2 regions of the Rossellomorea sp. FS2 genome follow, and region 2 is predicted to be linked to the other one. Evidence: predicted binding sites of a transcription regulator. Region 2 holds the regulator's gene; the other holds the start of a gene.
What was found. Region 2 encodes NrdR, which represses ribonucleotide reductase genes. Its sites were predicted from a motif close to AACACNATATATNGTGTT; they were not measured.

Region 1 (6,381 bases), 370 kb from region 2:
GACCGACACGGCGTTCACCGAGTGCCTGTGTTTTATTCTCATCAAGGAAGTATGGAGTCGCATCGATGACATTGTCCTGCATGCGCACGCCGACTTCGACTGTTTGCTTAAGCTTCTCAAAATCAACGGTTTTCGCATCCTTATCTGCGAATTCAGCGAGATTGACAGCTGCAAGATTACATACGGAATACGGAGCCAGAGGCTGTTCACCGCAAGGGTTGGTTGCCACGACTTTTTGACCGTATGCTTTTGCATTCGTCATATCATTGGCATTGTCGATGAAGAAGATTCCAGGTTCTGCAGAGTATGTCGCACATACGTTGATCAGATTCCAAAGTTCCTTCGCCTTGATCTTGCGATAGGTTCTCACTTTATAGCCCATCTGTTCCCATTCGCGAACATCCCCGACGTTATGCCACTCTTCATTATAGAATGCCATCGTGTCGGCATCATAGCTTTCGACATCCGGGAAGCGAAGCTCATACTCTTCGTCATTCTCGACTGCATCCATGAAGTCGCTTGTGAGGCAGACTGAGATGTTGGCGCCGGTGAGGAACTCCGGATTGTGAACGCTGTAGGTTCCACCGGTATTAAGCTTCTCTTCTGCACCTCTCAGGATCTTCTCATCAAAGCCTCCGTAACCAGGGATATGTCTGTAATTCAGGATTCCCTGATACATCGCTTCTTCCTGCTCGGTGAGCGGTGTGAATTTCAATTTATCCTGAGCCGCTTTCTTGATGGTCTCATCTTCCGTATTCTCAAGCAAGTAGCGGAGGATACGGGGATTCTGCATTTTGGAGATGATGAATTCCACGATATCCGGGTGCCAGTCTGATAGCATGATCATCTGGGCACCGCGACGTGAGCCGCCCTGCTCGACAAGGTGAGTAAGCTTGGCAATATCATCAAGCCACGATACAGATCCTGAAGATTTTCCGTTCACGCCTTTCGCCAGCGTATTGCGTGGACGCAGTGTAGAACCATTGGTTCCCACCCCGCCTCCGCGGCTCATGATTTCCATTACCTGTTTCCGGTGTTCGGATATACCTTCACGTGAATCCTGCACAAACGGCATGACGTAGCAGTTGAAGTATGTAACATCCGTTCCTGCCCCTGCCCCGTAAAGGACGCGTCCTGCCGGTACAAAGTGCAGGTTCACCAATTCATGATAGAATTTCTCGAACCAGACTTGCTTCAGTTCAGGAGTTTCTTCCACTTCTGCCAGACCTGTTGCGTTACGCTTGGCAATCTGCTCGTAGAATACTTCAAGGGGCTTTTCGATCACATCCAGATTACGCAGGACGATGCCCGTTTCCATTTCCTCCGGCTTTTCGATTGCACTCCGGTATTCTTCTTCGATCCAGACGTGTGCCTTTTTGTTCTCAAAATCGATTTCTTTGATATATCCAAGGCCGCGTGCCGGGAACTTCGGATCTTCCTTGATGGTCAGAACAACGAAGTCACCTGCTGAGAGGGTGATTTTTTCGGTATCCTTGAATGAGTATCGGTCGATCATCACCAGGCGGGATACACCTTTATGGGTGGTCTTCATACCCGGGGTGATCTCGTGCACCTGTGGGAACAAACGGATATCTTCATTCAATCTCTCAATGTTTAAACTCATATTTTCTTTCGACGCAACAGTCATATCGACAACTCCTTCTAACTCTATGTTTCTCTGCGATACATGATGGTTTGATTTCCTTAACTAACGTTATCACAGCGACTTTAGAAAAGCAACAATAAAACACAACATATAGTGGTCAGAATTTTACGTCTCACACCATATGTTGTGCCGATGTTCATTTCGCCCTTCATTTGTCAAGTGGACAATCCTTCAAGAACATTAGAAAAAAGGAGATTAACCGGAATAAACCATTGGAAATCGACCCATTTCTATGATTTTCAATGTTGATATTATCCAATCCCCGACAAACTTTGTAACAGCGGGCATTATTCTATTTCCTGCAAAAAATAAAATTTATCTTTTATAGTTCCACTCGTCGGATTCGTAACGTTCCTTCGCGATCTTTTCTACATATTGTGTTTCTTCCGGTGAAAGCTCATAAGGCTCCAATCCGATTCCGAGACCGTCTTCGAACCCTTTCTTGAAGGCTTCCTTGGCCATCTCCATGGTGACCGGTTCCGCACTGATCTCATTCATGGCGACTGCCTTGCTCTTGAATGCGCGCTGCATGCGTTCTTTCACACGATCATTCGGATAGTTGAAGAGGCTGAAGAGCTTGTCTTCGTCCAGGTCAAGGAGGATGGATCCGTGCTGGAGGATCACGCCCTTCTGTCGTGTCTGGGCACTGCCGGCCACTTTACGGCCTTCCACCACGAGCTCATACCAGCTTGGCGCATCAAAGCAGACGGCTGAGCGCGGATTCTTCAATCCTTCCCGCTCCTCCGCTGTTTTCGGCACGGCAAAATATGCTTCCAGACCGAGCGCCCGGAACCCTTGTAAGATCCCCTCGGAAATGACGCGGTACGCTTCCGTTACCGTCTTCGGCATATCGGGGTGATCTTCCGAGACGATGACGCTGTAGGTGAGTTCGTGTTCATGAAGGACACCCCTGCCTCCTGTCGGTCTTCTCACAAAGCCCAGATTATGCTTTTTCACATTTTCCATGTTGATTTCTTTTTCTACCTTTTGGAAGTATCCGATTGAGAGGGTCGCCGGGTCCCAGCCATAGAATCGGATCGTGGGAGGGATCTTCCCTTCGCTGTGCCAGTCAAGGAGCGCTTCATCCAATGCCATATTGAAAGAAGGGGAGCAGTGACCGGAATCGATGAATCTCCATATTTCCTTTTCCATTATGCATACCTCATTCTTATGTTCGCAGTATTATGTATCGGTCACAAATGTCAGACCGTTCTAATCCGTTATTTAGTCTATCAAATACCCGATAAAAAACAAAGGGAAACCGATTGGAAAGTGTTTGAACTTTATTTCAAAAATCTTTTGATTATGTTTGTCATCATGAATATAATAGTAGATAGCGCATTTGTAGAAAGGAGCATGAATGGATGGAAGCTTTATATATCCTATTGATTGTAATCGGTGCAATCGCAGCATATTCACTCATTACATATTTCAATCAAAAAAGAATCGTCAACACACTCACAGAGGAAGAGTTTCGCGCAGGCTACCGTAAAGCGCAGCTGATCGATGTCCGCGAAACCAATGAATATAACAACGGTCATATTCTTGGCGCCAGAAACATTCCACTTTCTCAACTGAAAATGAGACAAAAAGAAATCCGTAAAGATCAGCCCGTCTATCTCTACTGCCAGAGCGGCATGCGAAGCGGCAGGGCGGCTCAAATGCTCCGTCGTCTCGGCTACCGTGATCTCCACCAATTAAAAGGTGGATTCAAAAAGTGGACCGGGAAAATCAAGCACAAAAAATAAAGCCTTCTGGGGACCCCATCAGGGTCCCGGAGGCTTTTTTCGTTTGTAAGAAGAGGCTGGGGCCAAAACTAAAAAGGGACCATTTCATGACGAACACGATCAGTATAGGTTCTTTATGTCGCTCATGATTTCCGTGCAAGACTTTGCTTTCCGCAGATAGTCCGTTAGCCTCTCCGGCAAGTCTGCGGGGCCACACATCAGCTACTCTTCTGTCAAGAGTCTTCGTCTTGCACTTCAATCAACCGGTAGACACAATGAAATAGTCATGTTCATGAAACAAATTAAAAACCCGAATTAATTAGCTTATACTAGGCAAATTAATTCGGGTTTTACTATGACTGAAACACTTTTGTCCCAGCATTTTCTCTCTTCTTACATTATATTTCTTTAAACTTCTTTCTGGTAACGTAGGACGGGCTTTCGTGCCGCCAGGGTTTCATCCATGCGTTTCACAACCGTCGTGTGAGGAGCTTCCTGGACGATTTCCGGATTCTCTTCCGCTTCCTTCGCGATCTGGATCATGGCCTCGATGAAGGAATCAAGGGTTTCCTTCGACTCGGTTTCCGTCGGTTCGATCATCATGCACTCTTCTACATTCAATGGGAAGTAGATGGTTGGCGGATGATAGCCGAAGTCGAGAAGGCGCTTCGCGATATCAAGGGTACGCACCCCGAGTTTCTTCTGACGTTTCCCGGAAATCACAAACTCATGCTTGCAATGACGGTCATACGGAAGGTCGAAGTGAGGAGCAAGCCTTCTCATCATGTAGTTGGCATTCAGTACGGCATTCTCCGTCACGGCGCGCAGACCATCCGGCCCCATCGTCCTGATATACGTATAGGCACGGACGTTGATCCCGAAGTTCCCATAGTATGGTTTCACTCTTCCGATACTTTCAGGACGGTCATAATCGAACACAAAGTCTTCTCCCTTTTTGACGAGGATCGGCTTTGGAAGGTAAGGGATCAAATCTTCCTTCACCCCGACAGGGCCGCTTCCCGGTCCGCCTCCTCCATGAGGGCCTGTGAACGTTTTATGAAGATTAAGATGGACAACGTCAAAGCCCATATCCCCCGGTCTTGCTTTAGAGAGGACCGCATTGAGGTTCGCACCGTCGTAATAGAGCTTGCCGCCGGCACCATGGATGATGGAAGCCATCTCCAGGATATTCTCTTCAAAGAGCCCGAGGGTGTTCGGGTTCGTGAGCATCAACGCAGCCGTATCGTCCCCCACCACTCGCTTCAGATCTTCGAGGTCAACGAGGCCGTCTTCATTGGACTTGACCGTAACGGTCTCGAAACCTGCAACCGTCGCGCTCGCCGGGTTGGTGCCGTGGGCAGAGTCGGGAACGATGACCTTTGTACGCTGGGTATCGCCATTCGCTTCGTGGAAGGCGCGGATCATCATAAGCCCGGTCCATTCCCCATGAGCTCCCGCAGCCGGCTGGAGGGTCACTTCATCCATCCCGGTGATTTCTTTCAGATGTTCCTGGAGGTCATACATGAGACCGAGTGCCCCTTGTACACTTTCAGGTTCCTGAAGCGGATTGATATGGGCGAATCCATTGAGGCGCGCCACATATTCGTTCACCTTCGGATTGTATTTCATCGTGCATGACCCAAGCGGGTAGAAGCCGGAGTCGACTCCGTGGTTACGCTTTGAAAGAGCCGTGTAGTGACGCATGATATCAAGCTCGGACACTTCAGGAAGGTCGGCTTCCTCTGTGCGGATGAATTCTGCCGGAATCAGATCGGATAGATCTGCTGCCGGTACATCCAGTTCAGGCAGGCTGTATCCAACGCGTCCTTCTTTTGTTAGTTCGAAGATAAGAGGCTGATCCTTCTTATGCATGATAATCCCCCAATTCTTTAGCAAATGCATCGATTTCTTCTTTGCTGCGAAGTTCCGTGACGGCAACGAGCATATGGTTGGCGAGCGTTTCGTCCGTAAGACCGAGATCATATCCCCCGATCATCCCTTTTTGGATAAGATGGAGATTGAGGTCCCTGACCGGCGCCTTCAATTTGACGACGAATTCATTGAAGGAAGGTCCTTCGAATGCCAGTTCCAATCCGGCAGACTTAAGGGCATTTTTCGCATAATGGGCTTTTTGGATATTCTGGATCGCCATCTCTTTAACCCCCTGCTTCCCGAGTGCCGTCATGGCAACGGAAGCCGCCAGGGCATTCAGCGCCTGATTCGAACAAATATTGGAGGTCGCTTTATCACGGCGGATATGCTGTTCCCTTGCCTGAAGGGTCAGGACGAATCCGCGGACACCGTCTTCATCCACCGTTTGGCCGACAAGGCGGCCCGGTACCTTCCGCATAAGCTTCTTGCTGACGGCGAAATAGCCGCAGTGCGGTCCGCCGAATGCACTCGGAATTCCGAATGGCTGCGCATCCCCGATGACGATATCGGCACCGAATTTGCCCGGTGGTGTGAGTGCGCCGAGTGCAAGGGGGTTGGAAGAGACGACAAACATCGCTTTTGACCCATGGGTGATGGCTTCAATCGCCTGAAGATCCTCGATACGTCCGAAGAAGTTCGGATATTGAACAATCACAGCTGCCACGTCGTCACCGATGAGGTTCTCGAGCGCTTCAAGATCTGTCACCCCATCCTTATGGGGAACTTCTACAACGTCGATATACTGACCTTTCGCATAAGAGCGCAGGACATCTTTGGATTCAGGATGAACCGCCGCTGATACGAGTACCTTCTTACGACGTGTCTGACCGGCTGAAAGCATGGCGGCTTCAGCAAGGGATGTACCACCGTCATACATGGAAGAGTTCGCTACATCCATTCCAGTCAGCTCGCAGATCATCGTCTGGAACTCAAAAATCGCCTGGAGTTCGCCCTGTGAAATCTCCGGTTGGTACGGCGTATAGGCCGTATAGAATTCAGAACGTGATAAAACATGATCCACGATGATCGGCATGTAATGGTCATATACTCCCGCTC
Region 2 (6,381 bases):
GGAAATTCGGGACGATGCATCTGTTCAAGAAAGGGGAAGAACTTCTTCATCTTCCCCTTCTGCAGCTTGGACCCGAACCGTTTGAAGAAGCCTTCACGCCGGACTACCTTCACGGGAAGTTCGCCGGTACCTCAAGGATCGTCAAGGCGGTCCTCCTCGATCAGACCGTCATGGTGGGACTCGGGAATATTTATGTGGATGAAGCGTTATTCCGGTCGGGGATCCATCCCGACCGGAAGGCATCATCCCTGACCGTTGATGAAGTAGCAGATCTGCATCACAGCATCATTGCCACCCTCAGGGAAGCAGTGGATATGGGGGGCAGCACGATCCGCTCCTATGTGAACTCCCAGGGGCAGATGGGGATGTTCCAGCAGAACCTGTATGTGTACAGCAGGAATGGAGAGGCTTGCAGGACATGCGGTACGCCGATCGAGAAAAAAGTATCCGCGGGTCGAGGGACGCATTATTGTCCCCACTGCCAGCGCCCCTAACATTTAACATCTGATAAGCCCATACCATATAGTATTGTATTGACGATTGGGAGGGCTGTCAGAATGAACACACTTTTCTCCTTACTCCTGCTGGCATTTGCTGTAAGCCTTGATAATTTCAGTACGGGACTGACATATGGATTACGAAAAGTCAAAATACCTATAAAATCAATCACCATCATTTCCTTATGCTCTGCATTATGCTTATTGATCGCCATGTTCATGGGGCAGGCGATCTCTGTCATCCTTTCACCCGAATGGGCTGGGAGGATCGGAGGATTGATCCTGGTGGCCATCGGACTCGCGGTGCTCTATCAGTTCTTCAGACCGGAGAAGGAAACGCATGTGGAAGAGAAAGAAAAGACCTTGATCAATGTGGAAATCAAATCGATCGGCCTCGTGATCCAGATCATGAGGCGTCCGTTGACGGCCGATTTCGACCGCTCCGGAACCATCACCGGCGTAGAAGCATTCATGCTCGGCATAGCCCTTTCCCTTGATTCGTTCGGTGCAGGGCTCGGGGCCGCGCTTTTGAATTATTCTCCTTTTCCACTTGCCATCGCCATCTTCTCCATGAGTTTCATCTTCCTCACCTGCGGATTGCAGTTGGGCGTCTACTTCTCTCATATCAGATGGATCCAGCGGGTCGCCTTCCTGCCTGGAGTCCTATTGATCTGTCTGGGGATTATGCGGTTCTAGGGAATGGTGCTGAACGAAAGGATCGATGAAAGTGGCAACCATTATTGGACTGACGGGCGGTATTGCAAGCGGTAAAAGTACAGTATCAGCATTTCTGAAAGAAAAGGGGTACATCATCATCGATGCAGATCTTGCAGCACGCATGGTGGTGGAAGTCGGGCAACCCGCATACCTCGCCATCGTCGATGCATTCGGCAAGGGCATCCTTCAGGAAAACGGCCAGATCGACCGTGCCGGGCTCGGGGCCATCATCTTTAATGACCCGACGAAACGGAATCTCCTGAATGGGATCGTGCATCCGGCCGTGCGGAGCATGATGCTCGCGCATAAAGACGAGGCCATTGAAAACGGAAAACAGACGATCATCATGGATATTCCCCTTCTATTTGAAAGTGACCTGACATGGATGGTGGATCAGACGGTCGTCGTCGCCGTCGAAAAAGACGTGCAGCTCGATCGATTGATGAAGCGGAACCGGCTGTCTGAACAAGAAGCGGCAGCCCGCATCTCCTCTCAGCTCCCTTTGAAGGAAAAAGCCGAAAAGGCAGATGCAGTCATCGATAATAATGGTTCGGTGGAAGATACCTTGAAGCAGGTAGAAGAGCTACTTGCTACATGGGGATTGAAGCCGTAAAGTGAAGCCCGCCGGGATATGTCCGGCGGCTTTTTCTATCTTTACGGAGGAGCTTAGTGGACTTTAACCAAGCTTTGAGAAATAAGAATAAAAGAAAGCGTTATCAGAATGTTACAACATTTCGAATTTACACAAAACCATATGGTCAATTCCGTTCAATATGTTATACTATTTTTAGAAAATAACATATGAGTATAACATTAATATAGAGGGGAGCAGGATATATGATGGCGAGAGTGGCAATCAATGGATTTGGTCGAATTGGGAGAATGGTATTCAGGAAGGCGATTATGGAGGATGACTTGGAAGTCGTGGCCATCAATGCGAGCTATCCGGCAGAAACACTGGCTCACCTGATCAAGTATGATACCAACCACGGTACGTTCAAAGCAGAAGTGGCAATCGGGGAGGATTCCCTCATTGTCAATGGAAAGACGGTGCGGCTCCTGAGCAACCGTGATCCTGCTGCCCTGCCATGGGCGGAATTGAATGTGGATATCGTCATCGAAGCGACAGGCAAGTTCAACTCCAGGGAGAAAGCGGCCCTGCATCTGGACGCTGGTGCGAGAAAGGTGATCCTGACTGCCCCGGGTAAAAATGAAGACGTTACCATCGTGATGGGGGTCAACGAAGACGCTCTCGATATCGATGAGCATCATGTGATTTCCAATGCATCATGCACGACAAACTGCCTGGCACCTGTGGCAAAAGTGCTTCATGAGCAGTTCGGCATTGAAAACGGTCTGATGACCACGGTGCATGCGTATACGAATGATCAAAAGAATATCGATAATCCCCATAAGGACCTTCGGAGGGCGAGAGCATGCGGTCAATCCATCATCCCGACGACGACAGGTGCAGCGAAGGCGTTGGCCCTCGTCATGCCGGAGTTGAAGGGCAAGCTGCACGGGATGGCGCTCCGCGTCCCGACGCCGAATGTATCCCTTGTGGACCTTGTGGTCGATGTGAAAAGGGACGTGACGGTCGAGGAAATCAATGATGCATTCACGGCTGCCTCGCTCGGTTCCATGCATGGAATCGTTGAATTCACGACGGAGCCGCTCGTGTCCATCGATTTCAACACCAATCCCCACTCTGCCATCATTGACGGCCTCTCCACCATGGTGATGGATGATCGCAAAGTCAAGGTGCTTGCATGGTACGATAATGAATGGGGCTACTCCTGCCGGGTCGTCGATCTTGTCCGGTTCACGGCATCCAAGATGGAGGCTGCAGCCGGGGTGAATGTTTGAAAGAACCAACATAAAAAGAATGAATGAACATCGGGACGCATCGTGGATGCGTTCTTTTTTGTGCTCAAATTCCATGACGGGGTCCGGGATCCAACCCGGGTCCACCTGCCCGCCCGCTCCATCAAAACGCATAGGGGACCCGAGAGTCCCACATGCAAGGAGCGCCTTGCGATTTACAGGCTTTCACTACGGGATCACGGATTTCCCTGCAGCCCGAATGCCGGAATGGCCCTATGAAAAAACTTTTGAAAATTTATTGCAAATGGAGTTTAAACAAAGTATACTATTTTTCGTGAACTTCTTAACAGCAAATGATTACTGAGTTAACTACTTAAAGGGTTAGGACCTCTTCGGACTAACTTTCCCCCGTGGTGGTTAAGATTTTGCCAAGGGACTTGTTCATTTTGACGAAAAAAATTATGTCAAAGGGGGAAACGATCAATGGAAACAATGGGTCGTCATGTAATCTCTGAACTATGGGGTTGCGATTTTGAAAAGTTGAATGATGTAGTAGGAATTGAAAAAACGTTTGTGGATGCAGCTCTTAAATCAGGTGCTGAAATCCGTGAAGTGGCCTTTCACAAATTTGCTCCACAAGGCGTGAGCGGAGTGGTGATCATCTCTGAATCCCACCTGACCATCCACAGCTTTCCTGAACATGGATATGCCAGCATCGATGTGTATACATGCGGAGATCTAGATCCGAACATCGCTGCAGAATATATAGCTGAAGCACTGGGTGCTGATACCCGTGAAACAATCGAACTTCCGCGCGGCATGGGACCTGTACAGGTGAAGAAATCACAGGCTCAGGCGCTCTAATAGTTGAATCTTCAAGAGGTGCATGACTCATGCATCTCTTTTTTTATTGAGGTTGTTCCCGCTTTCAATGTCTCCATTTTCAATCCTCATGTTTTCGTGTAAAATGAGGGTATACAAAGGGAGGAAAATGATCATGAGCGGAATCAAGACCTTGTTGAAACGTTTTCAATCGGAATGTGAAACATCGGATAAGCAGGAAGAAGAAGTCCTGCAGACCCATTATTATAAATCCATGCAAAATGGGACATTCAATGCCGTCCTCGAATTGTTCTCATCTTCCCAGTACGATATCCTATCCGAATCGAAGGACAGGGGAGAGATCACAATCCGGAAGAACGGGACCCCGCAGCTGTTCATCGTGGCGACGGTCATCGGGGTGAGGCCGCTCGAGACGGCGGTCGATTTCAAACTGAGTACGGATAAAGGAAAGATCCTCGGCACGTATTCCGTCCTGAAGGCGCAGATCAAGAATTATTACGATGTCCTGGACGGGAAATTGACGAGGGTGAGATAGCGAAGAACTTGTGGTGAGCACCACTTTTCTATATCATAAGTGTAAATGAGTTTAGCATAACGGAGCTGATAGTATGAAATGTCCGTCCTGCCAAAATAACGGCACCCGGGTGGTGGATTCGCGTCCGGCTGATGAAGGGCGTTCCATCAGGAGAAGAAGAGAATGTGAAGTGTGCGCGTTCCGGTTCACCACGTTCGAAAAGGTGGAAGAACTGCCTTTGATTGTGGTGAAGAAGGAAGGCCTGCGGGAAGAGTTCAGCAGAGAAAAGATCCTCCGCGGTCTTATTAAGGCATGCGAGAAACGTCCGGTTCCATTGGAGACGCTCGAGAAGCTCTCCCTGGACATTGAAAAGGACCTCCGGAACCAAGGGGTGTCCGAGGTCGAGTCCGTTAAAGTGGGTGAGATGGTCATGGATCGCCTGGCGCAGGTCGACGAAGTCGCTTACGTCCGGTTTGCTTCGGTATACAGACAATTCAAGGATATTAATGTGTTCATAGATGAACTTAAAGAACTGATCAAAAAAGAGTGAAAGGCCGAGCTGAAGAGTCCATCTTTGGCTCTTTTTCTCTTATGTGTCGAAAGGTAGAGGTCAATGATGAAGAATCACTGGAATGAAATTCAGCCTGTGGATCATTATACGGTCTGCACCAACGGGCTCCTGCAGGAATTTGAGAGAAAGATCATCACATTCTTATATCAGCCCCTTATCGGTCCGGTCTCCTACAGCCTGTATATGAGCCTGTGGGGAGAGGTGGAAGAAAGCAGGTTGTGGTCTGCGCCTTCGAACCATTATCATTTGATGAATATCCTGTCCATGAATCTTCAGGAAATCCACGAAGCGCGTATGAAGCTCGAGGGGATCGGCCTCCTTAAGACGTACGCGAAGAAAGGGGAAGGAGAGCGGAGCTTCATTTATGAACTGCAGCCCCCGCTGCTTCCGAATGATTTTTTCACAGATGGCATGCTGAATGTGTATCTGTTCAGGAAAATTGGCCGCTCCCACTACCTGCGCCTGAAAGAATCGTTCACTGATCGCGGGATGGAATCAGACAGCTTTACAAATGTCACCCGCTCGTTTCAGGATGTTTTCTCTTCGGAGAACAGCATCGACTTCCTTCGCCATGAGGCCAATGACGGCTCGTTGACGAATGGGGAGAAGGCATATATCGGCTATGGGAAGAACGAAGGACCTCCCATGGATGATATCGACTTTGATTTCAGCCTGCTGCTCAACGGACTTTCAGAATCCATGGTGCCGAGGAGGGCCTTCACTCCTGTCGTGAAGGAAACGATCTTAAAGCTAAGCTATCTCTACGGGATCGGTCCCCTACAGATGAAAAACATCCTTCTTGGCTCCCTTGATTCGGATGAGGCGATTGATGTGGAGCAGTTACGGAAATCGGCCCGGGATTGGTATCAGCTGCAAACCGGCGATGAACTGCCCGACCTGACACCGAAAGCTAGACCGGTGAAGAAGGAAGCATCCAAACCGTTGTCGAGGGAAGAGGAGCTTCTGGAGTATCTCGAAAGCACATCGCCAAAGGATGTCCTTGCTGACATTTCCAATGGGAGTGCCGCATCGAATTCGGATCTTCAAGTTGTCGAAGAGATCATCATGACACAGAAACTGCCGCTTCCCGTCATTAATGTCCTGATCCAGTATGTGCTGCTGAAGACGGATATGAAGCTGACGAAAGGGTATATGGAGAAGATCGCTTCCCATTGGGCCCGGAAGAAAGTGAGCACGGCCGGGGAAGCGATGGAGCTTGCCAGGAATGAACATAAGCAATACATGGAGTGGGCGTCAGGGAAAAATGAAAAGCGGACCACCCGAAGGAAGCCGATCAGGACAGAGAAACTGCCTGATTGGTTCCAGGAAGATGAGAAAGGCGAGGCGAAAAGTCAGAACGGGGAAACCTATGACCTGGAAGCCGAAAAAAGAAAACTCGAAGAAGAATTGAAGAA

Region 1: ACNA6I_RS02970 (vitamin B12-dependent ribonucleotide reductase) is a predicted target of NrdR. The motif match lies at 1,747-1,764, and genes of this name have one in related genera.

The regions. Positions count from the first base shown of each region.
Region 1 covers NZ_JBLRVS010000001.1:551,983-558,363, reverse strand. Annotated here, with positions in the region: gene ACNA6I_RS02970 (vitamin B12-dependent ribonucleotide reductase) at 1-1,648, opposite strand, end outside; gene ACNA6I_RS02965 (biotin/lipoate A/B protein ligase family protein) at 1,982-2,818, opposite strand; gene ACNA6I_RS02960 (rhodanese-like domain-containing protein) at 3,031-3,414, shown strand; gene gcvPB (aminomethyl-transferring glycine dehydrogenase subunit GcvPB) at 3,802-5,265, opposite strand; gene gcvPA (aminomethyl-transferring glycine dehydrogenase subunit GcvPA) at 5,258-6,381, opposite strand, start outside.
Region 2 covers NZ_JBLRVS010000001.1:179,700-186,080, forward strand. Annotated here, with positions in the region: gene mutM (DNA-formamidopyrimidine glycosylase) at 1-494, shown strand, start outside; gene ytaF (sporulation membrane protein YtaF) at 558-1,193, shown strand; gene coaE (dephospho-CoA kinase) at 1,225-1,827, shown strand; gene ACNA6I_RS00900 (glyceraldehyde-3-phosphate dehydrogenase) at 2,052-3,080, shown strand; gene speD (adenosylmethionine decarboxylase) at 3,522-3,902, shown strand; gene ACNA6I_RS00910 (hypothetical protein) at 4,036-4,416, shown strand; gene nrdR (transcriptional regulator NrdR) at 4,490-4,945, shown strand; gene ACNA6I_RS00920 (replication initiation and membrane attachment family protein) at 5,009-6,381, shown strand, end outside.